Regions from separate parts of the Allobosea sp. UC22_33 genome, predicted to be linked through region 1. Evidence: riboswitches for the same ligand, from Rfam matches in the RefSeq annotation. Region 1 holds a riboswitch; each other region holds the start of a gene.
The links. Region 1 has a riboswitch for cobalamin ahead of ACFJGT_RS01135 (CbtB domain-containing protein). Riboswitches for the same ligand answer to the same signal wherever they lie in the genome.
Positions count from the first base shown of each region.

Region 2: it holds a riboswitch for cobalamin, as region 1 does, so the genes downstream of both, ACFJGT_RS00525 (TonB-dependent receptor plug domain-containing protein) here and ACFJGT_RS01135 (CbtB domain-containing protein) in region 1, are expected to answer to the same signal.
Region 3: it holds a riboswitch for cobalamin, as region 1 does, so the genes downstream of both, ACFJGT_RS06820 (ABC transporter substrate-binding protein) here and ACFJGT_RS01135 (CbtB domain-containing protein) in region 1, are expected to answer to the same signal.

Region 1 covers NZ_CP170556.1:235,041-240,952, reverse strand. Annotated here, with positions in the region: gene ACFJGT_RS01160 (acyl-CoA dehydrogenase family protein) at 1-514, opposite strand, end outside; gene ACFJGT_RS01155 (TetR/AcrR family transcriptional regulator) at 511-1,131, opposite strand; gene ACFJGT_RS01150 (MgtC/SapB family protein) at 1,300-1,833, opposite strand; gene cobO (cob(I)yrinic acid a,c-diamide adenosyltransferase) at 1,861-2,469, opposite strand; gene cobU (bifunctional adenosylcobinamide kinase/adenosylcobinamide-phosphate guanylyltransferase) at 2,483-2,989, opposite strand; cobalamin riboswitch at 3,113-3,314, shown strand; gene ACFJGT_RS01135 (CbtB domain-containing protein) at 3,351-3,527, shown strand; gene ACFJGT_RS01130 (CbtA family protein) at 3,540-4,280, shown strand; gene ACFJGT_RS01125 (DUF1636 domain-containing protein) at 4,289-4,678, shown strand; gene cobW (cobalamin biosynthesis protein CobW) at 4,683-5,738, shown strand; gene cobN (cobaltochelatase subunit CobN) at 5,748-5,912, shown strand, end outside.
Region 2 covers NZ_CP170556.1:107,243-113,154, forward strand. Annotated here, with positions in the region: gene ACFJGT_RS00505 (Bug family tripartite tricarboxylate transporter substrate binding protein) at 1-107, shown strand, start outside; gene ACFJGT_RS00510 (tripartite tricarboxylate transporter TctB family protein) at 178-672, shown strand; gene ACFJGT_RS00515 (tripartite tricarboxylate transporter permease) at 676-2,196, shown strand; gene ACFJGT_RS00520 (GntR family transcriptional regulator) at 2,203-2,919, opposite strand; cobalamin riboswitch at 3,037-3,236, shown strand; gene ACFJGT_RS00525 (TonB-dependent receptor plug domain-containing protein) at 3,358-3,723, shown strand; gene ACFJGT_RS00530 (TonB-dependent receptor plug domain-containing protein) at 3,710-5,305, shown strand; gene ACFJGT_RS00535 (ABC transporter substrate-binding protein) at 5,302-5,912, shown strand, end outside.
Region 3 covers NZ_CP170556.1:1,430,751-1,436,662, reverse strand. Annotated here, with positions in the region: gene ACFJGT_RS06830 (ABC transporter ATP-binding protein) at 301-1,095, opposite strand; gene ACFJGT_RS06825 (FecCD family ABC transporter permease) at 1,106-2,149, opposite strand; gene ACFJGT_RS06820 (ABC transporter substrate-binding protein) at 2,146-3,183, opposite strand; cobalamin riboswitch at 3,398-3,610, opposite strand; gene ACFJGT_RS06815 (mandelate racemase/muconate lactonizing enzyme family protein) at 3,646-4,824, opposite strand; gene ACFJGT_RS06810 (M81 family metallopeptidase) at 4,836-5,912, opposite strand, start outside.

The DNA of each region.
Region 1 (5,912 bases):
GCCCGTCATAGTCGCTGGACGTGATCAGCCGGCCGAACTCGGCCCAGCGCGCGGGATCGCGCTGCAGGACGGGAATGGCCGAATAGGTCATGCCGAGCGGGCAGCAGATGCCGTTCTCGCCCTGATTCCAGAGATAGGAGACCGCCGCGCGGGCCACCTGCGCGCCTTGGCGCGGCTTCGTCCAGCATAGCGAATGGAACTCGTCGCGCATCGCGAGCCCCATCAATTCGTGCCAGGCCGGATGGAACTCGACCTGGTCGACGCGCCGGCCCCAGCGATCATGCGTGCGCAATTCCGGCAGGCTGCGATTGGCCTGCCGCGCCAGGTCCTGCACCGCTTGCGACCCGACATGCCCACCAACCACGCTCGCCTGCTCGCGGAACCAGCCGGCGCCGAACGTATCGAGGATGCGACCGAGGGCCGGATCGGCGGCGAAGGCGTCGTAATCCGCCAGCGCCGGCGCCTGGTTCAGCACCTCATGGGTGTCGTAGCCGTAAGCATCGAGGGTGGTCATGCGGCCTGTCCTTCACGGGAAATCAGTGCGGCGAGGGAGAGATCGGCCAGCGCCGCGGCGATCTCGCGGCCGCGCTCCGGCGTGATCGGACGGTCCGGCGAGAGCGGGCCGATCAGCGCCTCCATGAAGCCGCCGACGATCATCGCCGCGGCGGCATCGGGATCGACCGAGCGGAAGGCGCCCTGCCCTTCGCCTTCCACGACGAGCGCGCGAAAAATGCCGGCAATCTCGCGGCGATAGTCGAGCCGCGTCGCGTCGACAGCCGGATCGGCAGGCTCGGCGATCATCGACCAGGCAAGCCGCCGGTTGGCGAAGGCGCGCCGGGCGAAGGCTTCGACGGCAGCGGTCAGTCGTTCGGCCACGGGAGCGTCGCTCGCGGCGATCTCGCGCAATACGGCGAGTTCGCGCGACGACACGGCAGCGACGATCTCGGCCATCAATTCGGCTTTCGAGGCGAAATAGGAATAGACGCTGCCGGTCGAGACGCCGCTGGCCGCGGCAACCGCGGCGATCGAGGTCTCATGGAAGCCGACCTCCGCGACGATGCCGCGCGCGGCAGCGAGGATCGCCTCGCGCTTGCCGGCCTTGCGCGGCTGTTTCGGCTGAAGGCCGGTCATGGGCGATCTCGAAATTGAATTTGAATTCGGATTCAATTTGAAGAGATGTCTTGCCGCCGTCAAGAGACGGCGGTTGGGGCCCGCAGCGACGCGGAGCAACCGGAGGCTCAGATCGCCTACAACATGCCTTTGCGCTTCCTGATGTCGCGCCGCGGACCAGCGCAGCCCTCAGGAAGGCGGCGCCTCGCCGGTTCGGGCCGCCCCGCCGCGGCCGGCCCGACGCTCGACCGAGTGATCGATGACGAGCAGGACGAGCGCGAGGAGCGTGGCCGACAGCACGATCGCATGATCGCCGAGGCCGGCGGCGCAGCCGAGCGCGGCCGTGACCCATATGGCGGCCGCCGTGGTCAATCCCGTCGGCGTCGCATGGCCGCGGCGCAGAACAATGACGCCCGCGCCCAGGAAGCCGATCCCGGTCAACACGCCCTGGACGACGCGGCTGGCGGCGTCAGATTCGTTCGGTTCGCTGAAGATCGTCGCCGCGGCGGCCGTGCCAAGCCCGACCAGACCGAAGGTGCGGATCCCGGCCGCACGCTGCTTGTTGGTCCGTTCCCAGCCGACGACGATGCCGGCCGCCATCCCGGCCAGCAGCCTGAGCAGCAGATCCAGCTCTCCCCACAGAAAACCACTCATGGCCCACCCCCGAAAACGATGATCGAGGGCATGAACGCGCGAGGGCCGTTCGCGTTCGTTCTGCGGCAAAGGACCGGCAGCCGGCGAGGCAGCCTGCTAGAACTCGATCCCCAGCTGCGCCTTCACGCCGGCCGCAAAGTGATGCTTCACCAGCGTCATCTCGGTGACGAGATCGGCCGCCTCGATCAGCTCCGGCTTGGCATTGCGGCCCGTGACCACGACGTGCAGGTCAGGCCTGCGGGCAGACAGTGTCGCGACGACCTCCGCGAGCGGCAGGTAATCGTAGCGCAGGGCGATGTTGAGCTCGTCCAGCACCAGCAATCTGATCTCCGGATCGGCCATCAGCTCCCTGGCCTTGGCGAAGGCGCGCTCGGCGGCGGCGATGTCGCGGGCCTTGTCCTGCGTCTCCCAGGTGAAGCCCTCGCCCATGCTGTGCCAGCTCACCTGATCGCCAAAGGCTTCGAGCGCCCGACGCTCGCCGGTCGACCAGGCGCCCTTGATGAACTGCACCACGCCGATGCGCCAGCCATGGCCGAGCGCGCGCAGGATCAGCCCGAAAGCCGCGGTCGACTTGCCCTTGCCGGGGCCGGTATTGACGATGAGAAGGCCCTTCTCGACCGTCTTGGAGGCGACCTCGGCGTCCTGCACCGCCTTGCGCTTCTCCATCTTCGCCTTGTGGCGGGCGGCGTCATCGGTATCGGTCATCACTTCGCTCGTGTCACTTCACCTGCATCGGCAATCCGGCGACCATGAAGACCACGCGGCCGGCGCGCGCGGCAAGCGCCTGATGCAATCGTCCAGCCTCGTCGCGGAAGCGGCGGGCGAGCGCATTATCCGGCACGATGCCGAGGCCGACCTCGTTGCCGACCAGCACGAGCGGGCCAAAAACCCGCTCACAGGTAGAGATGAGAGCCGTCGTGGCAGCGACGGTGTCGCGCTCGGCCAGGATGAGGTTGGTCAGCCAAAGCGTCAGGCAATCGACGAGAACCGGCCGACCGGCGGGCATCGCAGCGATCGCCTCGGGAAGGTCGAGCGGAGCATCGACCGTATCCCAGCCGGACGGCCTGCGCGCGCGGTGCGTGGCGATCCGCTCCCGCATCTCGTCGTCATAGGCCTGAGCGGTGGCGATATAGGCCCAGGGCGCGGGCAGCGTTTCGATCAGCCCTTCGGCATAGCGGCTCTTGCCCGAGCGCGCGCCGCCCAGGACGAGGGTGAGATGACGCATTTCCCGAGGCATACCATTCGCCATGTTCCCGAGCCCCATCGCGCGAAACGCCGCTACGCGGCTCTCCGAGATCAAGGTTCGCAAGGAGTGGAGCGTCTGCATTGCACAGCAGCACGACGAAGGCTAATGATCGTCGCTGACGGTGCCTCCGCGAGGAGGTGAAAAGGGAACGCGGTGCGGGCTTGCTTTGCCCAATGCCGCGGCTGCCCCCGCAACTGTAAGCGGATGTCCTTCGCCATCGGCCACTGGAGCGCTCGCTCCGGGAAGGCGGCAAAGGGCGCGAAGTCCGCGAGCCAGGAGACCTGCCGTCGACCCGCAGAGATCCAACCGGCTGCCGGCGGGGCGGCCACGGAGAACGCATATGAACACCGTTTCGGTTTCCACCCCCAAACTCAGCGTTTCGGAACGCGTCAAGGCGGTTACCGCCGCGCTCGTGATCGGCATCGCGCTGATCTACACGACCGGCTTCGCGGCCTCGACCGACGTCCACAACGCCGCGCACGATACCCGCCACGGCCTCGCCTTTCCCTGCCACTGAGGGAAAGCACCCATGGTCACGCGTGTTCTCACGGTCAGCATTCTGGCCGGGCTTCTGGCTGGCTTGATCGTCGCCGCCCTGCAGAATGTCACCACCACCCCGCTGATCCTCAAGGCCGAGACCTATGAGGCGGCGCTCGCGCTGAAAGCGCCGACGCTCGCCGCCTTCGACGGCGAGGCGAAACTCATCCTGGCGCATGGCCCGGCCGGCGATGCGCCCGGCCACGACCATGCCGAATGGAAGCCGCAGGATGGCCTCCAGCGGACGCTCTTCACCAGCGCCGTGACGATCGCGACCGCGATCGGCTTCGCAGGCTTGCTGCTCGCCGGCATGATCGCGGCCGGTGACAGGATCGACCAGCGCAGCGCGCTCGTCTGGGGTGCCTGCGGCTTTCTCGCGCTCGGGCTCGCGCCGGCGATGGGACTGGCTCCCGAACTGCCGGGCGCTGCCTCCGCTGCATTGGAGCAGCGCCAGCTCTGGTGGCTCTGGACCGCCATCGCCACCGCGATCGGACTGTTCCTGTTCCTGCGCTTCGAGCAGCCCTGGCTCAAGCTTGTGGCCATCGTCCTGATCCTGCTGCCGCATGTCGTCGGCGCCCCGCACCCGGCCGCGCCGGAGAGCAAGGTTCCGGCCGAGGTCGCCGCGCATTTCGCGTCGCTCTCGCTCGGCATCCAGGCCGCGCTCTGGCTCGCCACTGCCTTCATGGTCGGCGTGCTCTGGCCCTGGGCGAGCCGCCGGGCCGCTGAAGCCTGAGGCAAGCCATGTCCGAGGGCGACCTCACCATCCATGTCTGCACGGCCTGCCGCCGCGCCCGCGCCGATCTCCCGGAGGGTTACGACCAACCGGGACTGGCGCTGGCCGAGCGCCTCGCCGCGCAGCTCGCAGCCAAGGGCAGCACGATCCCCGTGCTGCCCGTCGAATGCCTCGCCGTCTGCAAGCGGCCCTGCACCATCGCGCTAAGCGCCGATGGCAAATGGACCTATCTGATCGGCGATCTCGACACCGACACCCATCTCGACGAGATCGTCGGCGCGGCGGAGGCCTATGCCGCCAGCGCCAACGGCATCGTTCCCTGGAAAGAGCGGCCCCAGTCCTTCCGCAAGGGCGTGGTCGCGCGCGTGCCGCCTTTGCCGGCGCGCCAGCAAGGATGACATCATGAACGCTCCGCAGAATACGAACCTGGGCAAGGTCCCTTGCACGATCATCACCGGCTTCCTCGGCGCCGGGAAGACGACGCTGGTGCGCCATCTCCTCGAGAACGCGCAGGGCAAGAAGCTCGCCGTGCTCGTCAACGAGTTCGGCGATCTCGGCTTCGACGGCGAATTCCTGAAGGGCTGCGGCATCGCCGGCTGCAGCGACGAGGACGTGGTCGAGCTGCCGAACGGCTGCATCTGCTGCACCGTCGCCGATGATTTCGTGCCGGCGCTGGAAAAGCTGCTCAACCGGCCGAACCCGCCCGAGCACATCCTGATCGAGACCTCCGGCCTCGCCCTGCCGAAGCCGCTGGTCCAGGCCTTCAACTGGCCGGCGATCCGCTCGCGGGTCACCGTCGACGGCGTCATCGCGGTGGTCGACGGCCCGGCGGTGGCCGAGGGCCAGTTCGCCGATGATCCCGAGGCGCTTGCCGCGCAGAAGGCTGCCGACGCCTCGGTCGATCACGACAACCCGCTGGAAGAGGTGTTTGAGGACCAGATCCTCTGCGCCGACCTGATCCTGCTCAACAAGAGCGATCTCGTCGACGAGGCCGGCCGCGCCCGCGTCAAGGCCGAGATCGCCGAGCATCTGCCCAAGGCGATCAAGATCGTCGAGACCTCCCATGGCAAGGTCGAGCCGGCGCTGATCGTCGGCCTCGGTGCCGCTGCCGAGAGCGATCTCGCCGCCCGCCCCTCGCATCACGGCGAGGGCGAGCATGACCACGACCATGACGATTTCGACTCGGTCGCCGTCCCGCTCCCGGCCGGCTTGTCACCCGAGGAGCTCACGGCGCGCGTCGCCAGGGCGGCCGAGGCCGAGGGCGTGCTGCGGCTGAAGGGCTTCACCGCCGTGCCGGGCAAGCCGATGCGGCTCGTCGTGCAGGGCGTGGGCCGGCGCGTCGGCCATCACTTCGACCGGGCCTGGGGCGCGAGCGAAGCGCGCGACGGGCGCCTCACCGTGATCGGCCTCAAGGGCTTCGATCTCAAGGCCGTGGAAGCGGCTCTCGCGGGGGCGTAACATCGGCCGATGCACCTTCTCCCAACCAGCGAGATCAGGCTCGACGACGGCGAAGACGCAGTCGATCTCGCCCTGCCGCCGGGAGATGTGCTCGTCCTGTCCTTCACCGACAGCGACCTTTCGGCGCTGGCGGCGGCGGCCCGTACGCATGCGGAACCTTTGTCGTCATGGTCG
Region 2 (5,912 bases), 130 kb from region 1:
AGGGCTGGGAGGACGCCTATCTGCCGGGCGACGCCTTCAACGATTTCCTCAAGAGCGAGGAAGCGAACTGGACCAGCGCGCTCAAGGAAGTCGGCATTCTGAAATAGCCTCCGTCGAAGCCGGGCGGCGCGTCATAGTGCGCCGCCCGCCATCCATCGCGAAGGGCGGGCAAGGCAGATGTCGTCGACGAAGACCAATTCCGTAGCGTCAGGCGGCGGACGGCCCTGGTGGCTCGGGCTCGCCATCATGGTCATGGGCGCGCTTTGGCTCAACGGCGCGCGCAGCATCGCCTCGACCACCAACTATGTCGGCGTCGGGCCGGCGGCGATCGTGCTCGCCGTCGGGCTCGGCCTCGTCCTGCTCGGCTTCCTGCTGATCGTGCAGGCGCTGAAGGGACAGCTCGCGCCACCCAGTGAGGACGAGGAAGAGGCGCCGTTCTCGCGCCCCGCCTTCCTGATGGCGCTGGCCGGCGTCGGCGTGCCCTTGCTGACCATCCGCTGGTTCGGTTTTCCCTTCAGCGCGATGCTGGCCTTCACGCTCGTGACCCATGCCTTCGGCTCGCGCCGGACTGCCCTCGATCTCGCGATCGGCGCGCTGATCGCCAGCCTCGCCTGGTTCGGCTTTTCCCGCCTCGGCATCAGCCTTGGCCCATTCTTTCCGCTGCTGGGCTAGAGCATGGACATCCTGAACCAGTTGCTTGGCGGGTTCGCGGTTGCCTTGCAGCCGATGAACCTGTTCTGGGCCTTCATCGGCTGCGGCCTCGGCACGGCGGTCGGCGTCCTGCCCGGCATCGGTCCCGCGCTGACCATCGCGCTGCTCCTGCCCGTCACCGCGCAGGTCAACCCGGCCTCCGCCTTTATCATGTTCGCCGGCATCCTCTACGGCGCGCTCTATGGCGGCTCGACCACCTCGATCCTGCTGAACACGCCGGGCGAGAGCGGCTCGGTGATGACGGCGCTCGAAGGCAACCGCATGGCCCGTCGCGGTCGCGGTGCCGCGGCACTGGCGACGGCCGCGATCGGCTCCTTCGTCGCTGGCACGATCGGCACGCTGGCGTTGACCTTCCTCGCGCCGGCCATTGCCGAGCTCGCCTTCGTCTTCGGCCCCGAGGATTATTTTGCGCTGATGATGCTGTCCTTCACCTCGGTCGCCGTGGTGATGGGGCGCTCGATGGTGCGCGGCTTCGCCGCCCTGTTCTTCGGGCTCGCGCTCGGGACGATCGGCATCGATACCCAGACCGGCCAGACCCGCATGGTCTTCGGCACGCTCGAACTGCTCGACGGCATCTCCTTCACCGTCGTTCTGGTCTCGCTCTTCGCGATCGGCGAGACCCTCTATGTCGCAAGCCGGCACAGCGCCGCGCCGGCCGCGATCAATCCGCTCTCCGGCGGCAGCTGGATGACCAAGCAGGACTGGAAGCGCTCCTGGAAACCCTGGCTGCGCGGCAGCGTCATCGGCTTCCCGATCGGTGCGCTGCCGGCGGGCGGCACGGAAATCCCGACCTTCCTGTCCTATGCACTGGAGCGCCGCCTGACCAAGCATCCGGAGGAGTTCGGGCAGGGCGCGATCGAGGGCGTCGCCGGGCCCGAGGCCGCCAACAACGCGGCGGCGGCCGGCATCCTCGTGCCGCTGCTGACGCTCGGCCTGCCCTCGACGGCGACGGCGGCCGTGCTCCTTGCCGCCTTCCAGAATTACGGGCTCCAGCCTGGCCCGCTGCTCTTCGCGACCAATCCCGACCTACTCTGGGGCCTGATTGCCTCGCTCTATATCGGCAACGTCATCCTGCTGATCCTCAACCTGCCGCTGGTCGGCATCTGGGTCAGGCTGCTGCTGATCCCCCGGCACTACATCTATGGCGGCATCGTCGTCTTCGCGATGGTCGGCGTCTGGGGCCTCTCGACCTCCTGGATGGACCTTGCGCTGATGGGCGGCCTCGGCCTCGTCGGCTATGTCGCGCGGGTCCACGACTTCCCGATCGCGCCGGCCCTGATCGGGCTGATTCTCGGCCCGCAGGCGGAAATCCAGCTTCGGCGCGCGCTCGCCGTCAGCCAGGGCGACTGGAGCGTGCTGGTCGGCACGCCGATCGCGGCGACGCTGCTCGCGATTGCGGCGCTGGTCCTGATCGTGCCGCCTTTGCTCGCCTACCGTCGCCGTCGCGCCGAGGCCGTGGGGCAATCGGCCGCTGCTGCCGGCTGAACCGGGTCAGCGCTTCCCACCGCTCCGCCGCTTGCCCGGCTGGGCGCTCTCGCTTGCGGAGAGCGCAGCCTGCAAGGCGGTGCGCGCCGCACGGATATGACGGCGCATCAAAATCTCGGCGAGTTCGCCATCGCGATGGCTGATCGCTTCGGTGATCCGCATATGCTCGCCCCAGGCCTCGCGGCCTCGCCCCGGCACGGTGGAGTGCAGGCGCCGGCACAGACGCAGGCGCGGATAGAACTGCTCGCAGAGCAGTTCGGCCAGGATCGGGTTGCCGCTGCCCTTGGCAATGCGGCGGTGGAAATCCGCCTCGGGCTCGTCCTGGAGATAGGCGCCCATCGGATTGCGCTCGATCTCGCCGCGATGGCCCCGGACCAGCGCGTCCAGCGCCGCGATCTCGGCCTCGCTCATGCTTTCGGCCGCGAGGCGGGCGGCCATGCCCTCGGTCGCCTCGCGCACGTCGAGCAGGGCGAGGAACTCGGCCGCGCTCGGCTCGGCGACGCGGGCGCCCTGGTTGGCGACGTAGGTGACGAGCCCACGCTCCTGCAGACGCCGGATCGCCTCGCGCACCGGCGCGCGGCTGACGCCGAAACGGCGCGCGATCGCAGGCTCGCTCAACTTGGCGCCGGGCGCGATCTCTCCGGAGACGATGGCGAAGGAGAGATCATCGTAGAGTTTGACGGTGACGCCCACGCTCGCGGGGGGCAAAGTCTCGGCCAGCATCGAGCGGGTGCCTATCTGCTTCTGATCGACGGAGTATAGCGCAGCCGCCGCGATTGCCGAGCCTGTTCATGGCCGCGATCGCGATACGGCAGCCGTTTGACGTCGCCACTTTTTCGCCCTACTCGGGAAACCGACGGTTCCCTCACGGGATCAAAAGGGAACGCGGTGCGGGTGGCGAGCCACCCCATGCCGCGGCTGCCCCCGCAACTGTAAGCGGCGAGCCTTTCGCCATACGCCACTGGGGCCTCGGACCTGGGAAGGCGGTGAAAGGCACAGACCCGCGAGCCAGGAGACCTGCCGTCAGCCGTGGTCACACGCGGACACGTTCGGCCGGGGTGCGCCGATCGCGGATTCGACTGTTCGCCGTCTTTCGAGCGGCTGATGGGAGATCGCGTTCGCGGTGACGTGCCACTGACGTCAACGCCCGAGGTCTCCATCGTGAACGTTTTCTCCCCGGCCGCCGGATGCGGCCGCCTGCTGTTGTCCGCTTCCTGCCTTGCCATCCTGGCCTCCGCTGGCCCGGCTTTTGCCCAGAACGCGCCCGCCACCGTGGCGCTCGACGAGATCGTCGTCAGCGCCACGGGAACGCCGACCCCGGCGCGCGAGATCGCCAGTTCCGTCACGGTGATCACCGCGAAGGAGATCGAGCAGCAGCAGCGCCGCACTCTGCCGCAGGCGCTGGCCGCCGTGCCCGGCCTCAACATCGTGCAGACCGGCGGGCCGGGCGGCCTGACCTCGGTCTTCATGCGCGGCACCAACTCCAACCACGTCAAGAATTCTGATCGACGGCATCGAGGCCAATGATCCCTCGGCGCCGAACCGTGCCTTCGATTTCGGCTCGATGCTGACCGAGGATATCGAACGCATCGAGGTGCTGCGGGGCCCGCAGAGCGGCCTCTACGGCGCCAATGCGATCGGCGGGGTCATCTCGGTGACCACGAAGCGCGGCGAAGGCCCGCCGAAGATGACGGCGCGCGTCGAGGCGGGCTCGCATGGCACATTCAGCCAGTCCGCCGGCTTCAGCGGGGGCGATGCGCGCTTCAACTATGCCTTCAACGCCAGCCATTTCCGGGCCGACGGAACCGAGGTGACGCCGCCGAACCTCGTGCCGCCCGGCCGCCGGATCAATCCGAACATCTTCGACAATTACAGCTATTCGGGGCGCCTCGGCTTCGCGCTGACGGACACGCTGACGCTGAACTGGGTCGGTCGCTACCAGGACGGCCAGCTGCGCTATACCGGCGATACCGGCTTCCCGAGCAAGCCCTCGCCCTATCGCTCCCTGCAAAACTATGCGCAGGCCTTCACCCGTGGCGAAGTGGTCTGGGACCCGCTTAGTGGGCGCTTCGTCAATACCTTCGGCGTCTCCTATTCGCGGCAGGACAGGGGAACGCGCTCGGCGTCCGCGGTAACCGGCCTGCTCGGCCTGCCCAACCAGAGCCTCGGCGAGCGCACCAAGCTCGACTGGCGCGGCAATCTCGAGATCACCAAGGGCCACAACCTGATCGCGGGCCTGCAATATGAGCGCGAGCGGCTCGACACCACGAGCCTGATCGCCTCGAACGGCAACAAGGCCGCCTATCTCGAATACCAGGGCAATATCGAGGATCGCTATTTCCTGGCGGCCAATATTCGCCACGACCATGACGACAGCTATGGCGGCCACACGACCTACCGCGTCGCGCCGGCCGTCATCATTCCCGGCACGCAGACCAAGCTGAAGGCGAGCTACGGCACCGGCTTCAAGGCGCCGACGCTGAGCGAACTCTTCATCGACTACCGCCCCGGCTACAACTTCTTCGGCAACCCGAACCTGAAGCCCGAGGAAAGCCGCGGCTGGGATCTCGGCTTCGAGCAGCCGCTCTTCGACAAGCGCCTGCAACTCGGCGCGACATGGTTCCAGAACGATATCGAGAACCTGATCGTCACCAACACCAGGCGCGATTCCTACGCCAATATCGGCAAGGCCAGGACGAAGGGCGTCGAAGCCTTCGCCGCGCTGGAAATCTCGCCGCAGTTCCGCATCCGCGCCGACTACACCTTCACCCTCGCCAAGGACGAGGTCGCCAGGCAGGAACTGCTGCGCCGGCCGCGCCACAAGGCGAGCATGACCGCGACCTGGACGCCGACCGACAAGCTCAGCCTCTCGGCGACGCTGATCCATATCGGTTCATGGGTCGACGGCAACCGCGACTTCTCGGTCCCGCGCATGCGGGCGAAGGGCGCGACGCTGGTCAATCTCGCCGCCGAATACAAGGCGACCGACAAGGTGACGGTGTTCGGGCGGGTCGATAACCTCTTCGACAAGCGCTGGGAGAATCCGGTCGGCTTCCTCGTGCCGGGCCTCGGCGTCTTCGGCGGTATCAAGGTGGCCATCGGCGGATGACGTTTCCTCGGGTCCTGCGGCTCCTGCGCGGAGCCTGCCTGATCGCCGTCGCGCTCTCGGGCGCGATGGCATCCGGCTCGGCCGCTATGGAGCGGCCCGCACGCATCGTCTCGCTCAACATGTGCACGGACGAACTCGTGCTGCGTCTGGCCGAACCCGCACGCATCGCTTCGGTGACATGGCTGTCGCAGGACCCGCGCAACGCCAATATGGCACAGGTCGCACGCCGTATCCCCGCCAATCACGGCCTCGCCGAAGAGGTGCTGGGCTTCAAACCCGATCTCGTCGTCGCCGGCACTTACACGACCCGCGCCACGGTTTCGCTGCTCGGGCGCGTCGGCGTCGGCGTCAGGGAATTCGGCGTTCCCCGCAATCTCGCGGAGATGAAGACGCAGATCGCCGAGATGGCCGATCTGCTCGGCGAGCCCGCGCGCGGGCAGGCGCTGCTCGCCGAAATCGAACAACGCCTTCAGGCGCTCGCGGCGCGCCGCGTCGACAGGCCGTTGCGGGCGATCGTGCTGCGCCCCAGCGGTTTCACGGTCGGCCGCGGTTCGCTCGTCGACGAAATCCTGACCCGTGCCGGCCTCATCAACATCGCCGCGGAGCT
Region 3 (5,912 bases), 1.2 Mb from region 1:
GCGTCATTTTCTGGACGTGGTTGGATGTCGTTGGGTTCGACGGAGAGGGACTCCGTCTCCGCCACTCCTACCTCCTTGGTTGACTAAGGCGCCGCCGAGCAGATTGCGCGGTGTCAGGCCTGTGTCCGGGCTATCCCTGACATCGAGGGGCCCTTTCCGGCTCAAGATCGCGGTCCGACATGCCTCGGACGGGTTTCGGAAGAACGGCCGGCTATCCATGCCTTCCCTGTGGTGAGCGCCAGGACGCATCACGTTTTCACGGAGGCCGAAACAAGGCCCAACGCTACGAACCATGAGACCTCAGCCGCTTCCAGGCGCGCCCTTCCGCGATTCGGCGTCGATCAGGTACTCGATATGCCGGCGCCCGGAAGCTCCCGGGCGGATCGAGACCGCGACGCCGAAGATGCGCTGGATCGCCTCTGCCGTCAGCACCTCTTCCGGCGCGCCGGCCGCCTGCAGGCGCCCGTCATGCAGCAAGGCGATCTCGTCGCAGAACATGGCGGCGAGGTTCAGATCGTGCAGCGCCATGATGCAGGTGATGCCGAGGCGGCGGACCAGGCTGAGGATCGAGAGCTGGTGCTGGATGTCGAGATGATTGGTCGGCTCGTCCAGGATCAGCTCGCTCGGCTCCTGCGCCAGCGCACGGGCGATATGGACGCGCTGACGCTCTCCGCCTGAGAGCGTGTGCCAGAATTGATCGTGCCGCTCGGTGAGCCCGACCCGCGCCAGCGCCTCGTTGACGGCGGCCTCGTCGGCATCGTTCCAGGAGGCGAGCGCAGCACGATGCGGCGTGCGGCCGAGGCGAACGACATCGCAGACGGAGAGCTGGATCTCGGTCGTCGCCTGCTGCTCGACGAAGGCGAGGCGGCGGGCGAGATCGCGACGCGGTACGGCGGCGATGTCGTTGCCATCGAGCGTGACGACGCCGCTCGCGACATTGCGCAGGCGGCAGAGCAACCGGAGCAGGCTCGATTTGCCCGAGCCGTTCGGGCCGATCAGGCCGAGTACGCGACCGGGCGCCGCTTCCAGCGTCACGCCATCGACGATCATCCGGCCGCCGACACCCCAGCGGACCTCGCGGGTCGCGAGCGTCATGCCGGCCTCCTCATTGCGGTCTCCTGGCTCTGTAGAGGATCAGCGCGAAGACGGGGGCACCGAACAGGGCCGTCACCACGCCGATGGGCAGGATCTGCTGGGGGATCAGGACGCGGGAGAGGATATCCGCGAGGATCATGAAGATCGCGCCGATGACGAGGCAAGCCGGCAGCAGGCGGGCATGGCCCGAGCCGACGAGGAAGCGCGCGGCATGGGGAATGATCAGCCCGACGAAGCCGACCGTGCCGACGATCGAGACCATCACCGCCGTCATCACGGCCGTCGTGGCGAAGAGCACGACCTTCACCCGCGTCACCGCGACGCCGAGCGAGGCCGCGGCATCGACGCCGAAGGCGAAGGCGTCGAGCACCTTGGCGTGCAGCATGCAGATGCCGAAGCCGATGAAGGCGACCGGTGCCGCCATCCAGATGTCAGGCCAGCGCACGCCGCCGAAATTGCCGAGCAGCCAGAACATGACGCCCCGCGCCTGCTCGGCGCTGGCGAGCGTCGTCACGATCGTCGCCGTCGCGGCATTGAAGAGCTGGGAGGTGGCGACGCCAGCGAGGATGACGCGGTCGCTCGCGCCCCCTGCCCCCGCTGCCAAGAGCGCGACGACGACGAGCGCGGCGCAGGAGCCGATGAAGGCGCCGGCCGAGAGCGAGAGCACGGCACCGCCGATGCTGATTCCGAGAATGAGCACCGCCACGGCGCCGGTCGAGGCACCCGCCGAGATGCCGAGGATATAGGGCTCGGCCAGCGGATTGCGCAGCAGCGCCTGCAGGATCGCGCCCGACAGGGCGAGCGCGCCGCCGCATAAGCCTGCCATCAGCGCGCGGCTCAGGCGATAATCGAAGATCACGCCTTGCTGGATCGCGCTGACAGGGAAGTCGAGATCGAACAGCCCGTTGCCGAGCGCCTTCAGGGCCGTGTCGAGCGGGATGCGCATCTCGCCGATCGTCACCGCCAGCGCGACCGAGAAGGTCAGCGCCAGCAGCGAGGCCAGCGCGATGCCGATCCGCGCCGGCCAGTTCGGCCCATGGGCGGCGTGGCTCAACGCGAGATCCCGAAGCCGGCGATCGCCTTGGCGAGCGTCTCGATGCCGTCGACCGTGTCGAGCCCGGCGCGGGTCGCGCCGACATCCATGATGACGATGCGGCCATTCTTCACGGCGTCGAGCTTGCTGGCGACCGGGTCGGTCTTCAGGAACTCCAGCTTCTTCTCGATATCGTCGGCCGGGAAGCGGCGGCGATCCATCTTCACGGTGACGATCACGGCCGGATTGGCGGCGGCGATGCTTTCCCAGCCCACCAGCGGCCATTCCTCGTTGGTCGCGATGATGTTGCGGGCGCCGAGCTTCGACAGGATATAGGCGGGCACGCCGTTCTTGCCGGCCATGAAACCGTCGCCCTTGATGTCCTTGCTGGAGAACCAGACGACGACCGGCACGTCCTGCGCCTTCAGCTTGGCGACCTGCCCGACCGCCTTGTCCTCGCGCGCCTTGAGCTCTGCGATAAGCTTGTCGGCCCGGTCGGCGACATCGAAGATTTCGCCGAACTCGCGGATGTTGCGATAGACCAGCTCCATCGTGAACATCTGCGTGCGCACGCCGTCGCCGGCGCCGGAATTATCCTTGCCGACGCAATCGGTCGGCGAAACGTAACTCGGCACCTTCACCTTGGCGAACTGGTCGCGCTTGCCGACGATGCCGTTGGGCCCGACATGCCATTCGAACATCGCGGTGACGAGATCGGGCTCCTGCGCCAGCACGGCCTCGAAGCTCGGATCGTTGTCGGCGAGGCGCTTCACCTTGGCATTGACCGCCTCATAGGGCTTGGCCACCGGCGAAAACCAGACCGCCGTGCCGACGACGCGGTCGCCGAGGCCGAGCGCATAGAGAATTTCGGTCTGCGTCTGGCCGATCGCGACAACGCGCTTGGGCGCGGCGTTGAAGGTGATCGTTTCGCGGCAATTCTCCAGCGTCAGCGGATATTTGGTCGGCGCCGCGCTGGCCGTGCCTGCGGCGAGAGCTCCGAACAGCGCGGCGGCCGAGAGGCGGAACAGGTGATTCAACGGGCGCGCAGCCGGCATCGAGGCTATCCGAAATGTAACAATGTTGCATTTCTGATAGAGTGCGCGGCAGGCAGCCGTCAAGCCGCGCTGAGCGGCCTGAGTGGTGGTCTTCGTGAACATGAGTTTCATCGCTCCCCGAGATGACGGCCGGGGCAGCTTTGGGCATGTGGGGCGGGAGGCTGGCCGCAAGGGTCGCCATCGACACACAGGCTTCGGAACACCCCGTCCGAAAGACGTCTTCAACGACCGGGGCAGGTCTCCTGGCTCGCGGGTCGATGCCTGTTCCGCCCGGCCTTCCCGGCGCGTCTGGCGCCAGTGGACGATGGGTGGAGAGCTCGCCGCTTACAGTTGCGGGGGCAGCCTCGGCATTTGCGCGTGGCGCGCAGCACCGAATTCCCTCTTAGCTCCGGGAGCAACCCGGAGAACCTCGATCGGCGCCCACCCTATAAGGGTGCGGCGCTGCGTCAAGCGGACATCGTGTCAGAGGCTCGGCGTGCTGTAGAGCCGCTTGCCGCCCACGGATATCTCGACCTCCTGAAGGTAGCCGCGCAATGCGGTCGTCGCGACCTCGATGCCGAGGCCGGGCGCATCGGGGGCGGCGACCTGCCCGTTCGCGTCGCGCTCCAGATGGTTGGCGGAGATCGCGGTCGCGAGCGGCTTCGGCATCGCCGGATATTCGCAGATCTCGTGATCGGCCAGGCCGGCATAGGGCTGGAGCGAGGCCGAGAGCGCCAGATGCGAGGTGAAGGTGTGGTTGACGAAGGTCACGCCCTTGGCGACCGCATAATCCGCCACCGCCTTGGACGGGCCGATGCCGCCGATCCGGCCGCAATCGATCTGGACATAGCCGATGCCGCCATAATCGATGAGCTGTCGGGCCATCGACTCGTTATGGGCGCCCTCCCCGCCGGCCAAACGGACCTTGGGGCTGCGCTTCGCGAGGGCGCCATAGGCTTCGAGCGCGCTGGCGTGGAAGGGCTCCTCGAACCAGAGCGCGTTGGCCTTCTCCATCGCCGGCAAGCGGGCGGCGGCGCGCGCGACATCCTCGATGAAGATCTGTCCGGTATCGACCAGCAGGATGCCGTCCTGCCCCAACCCCTCGCGGGCTGCGACGAAATGCTCGGCATCGGCCTCGACGCTGCCGCGCCCGATCGGCCCCCAGCCAAACTTGGCGGCGCGGAAGCTGCGCTTCCGCGCATCGCGGGCGCGTTCGAGGGTCTCCTGCGCCGTGTCGCCGAAGAGGACCGAGGCATAGGGCGTCTTGGGGTGGCTTTTCGCGTATCCGAGCAGGCGCCAGACCGGCTCGGAGCGCATCTTGCCGAGGATGTCCCAGAGCGCCATCTCGACGCCGGAGAAGGTATGCGGCGCCTGCAGCAGGTCCATCGAGTTATAGGCGACGGCCGCCGCGATGCGGGCGATGTCCTCCGGGCTCTCCAGATTCTGGCCGAGCACGGAATCGGCCACCGGCCGGCAGACGCCATGCGACATCGGGCAGATGAAGGCGGCGATGGAGGGCAATGGCGCCGCCTCGCATTCGCCCCAGCCGACATGGCCGCCGGCGGCGACCCTGACCAGAAGCGCATCCTGGCTGCCATCGGCCTCGTCAGTGACGACGGGCATGGCGAGATAGAAGAAATCGACGGCCTCGATCCTGGGCACGGGTCCTCTCCTCACAGTTCGTAGATCGTGGCGCGGGGCGCGAAGGTGACGCCCTCGTCGAGCGGGTAGATCGGCCGGGCGCAGATGGTGTGGCCGAGGCTCTTCAGGTTGGCGGATGTCGCGCCGGGCGCGTCGATGTTGAAATTCCGCGCGCACCACTGGTCGAACATGCGGAATTCGGTGTGGGGCGACTTCACCACGATCAGGTCGAAATCGGTCGGGTCGATACCGTTGGCGTAGTACATCGCGCGGTCGAACAGGCTGACCGACCGGCTCATCACGACGACGGTGACATTGTCCCAGGTCAGCACGGCGGTCGGCCCGGCACTGAGCGGTGCCTTCATCGTCTCCAGCGCGGCTTCGCCATCGGAGAGCAGCTTGACCTTGGCTTTCACCGGCATCGGTGGGAAGCGCGCGGGATCGATCGAGCCGCCGAGCGCGACCTCGATCGTGGCGCCGACGCCGGCCTTGTGGGCGGCTGCCGCTGCCGGCGCATCGACGATCTGGGCCAGCACGCGCTTGCCATAGCCGGCCTCGCGCAAAGCGGCGAGGATGGCGTTGCTGTCGCCCGAGGCGCCGGAGGAGGTCGCGTCGGCGGCATCGGTGAAGATCACCGGGCCGTCGATGCTGCGGGCCTGGGCGATGGCGCGGTCAAGCGGGACGAGCTTGCCTTGCATGCGGAAGCGCAAGGGCCAGAACTCCTCGGCGAGCCGGACCGCCTCGCGCTCGGCCGTCTCCCTGTCGCCATCGGTGAGGATCAGCACCTGCGAGCAGAGCTCGGGCACGTCGGTGAAGGGGTTGCCGATCATGATGCCGGCCGCGAGCGCCCGCCCCTCCTCCTCCAGCCGGCGGCATTCGGCGAGAAGCTCGCCATAGCAGCCGGTCTTGGTGATGAGCTCGTCGCCGCGCACCAGGGCCGGGATGACGACGCGGGCGGCGACGGGCCGGATACCGCCGGCCATCAGCTTCAGCAGCAGTTCGGCGGCGCGGCGGCCGGTATCGGCGAAATCGACATGGGGGTAAGTCCAGTAGATCGCGAAGCCGTCCACGTTGCGCAGCATCCGGTCGGTCAGGATGCCGTGCAGGTC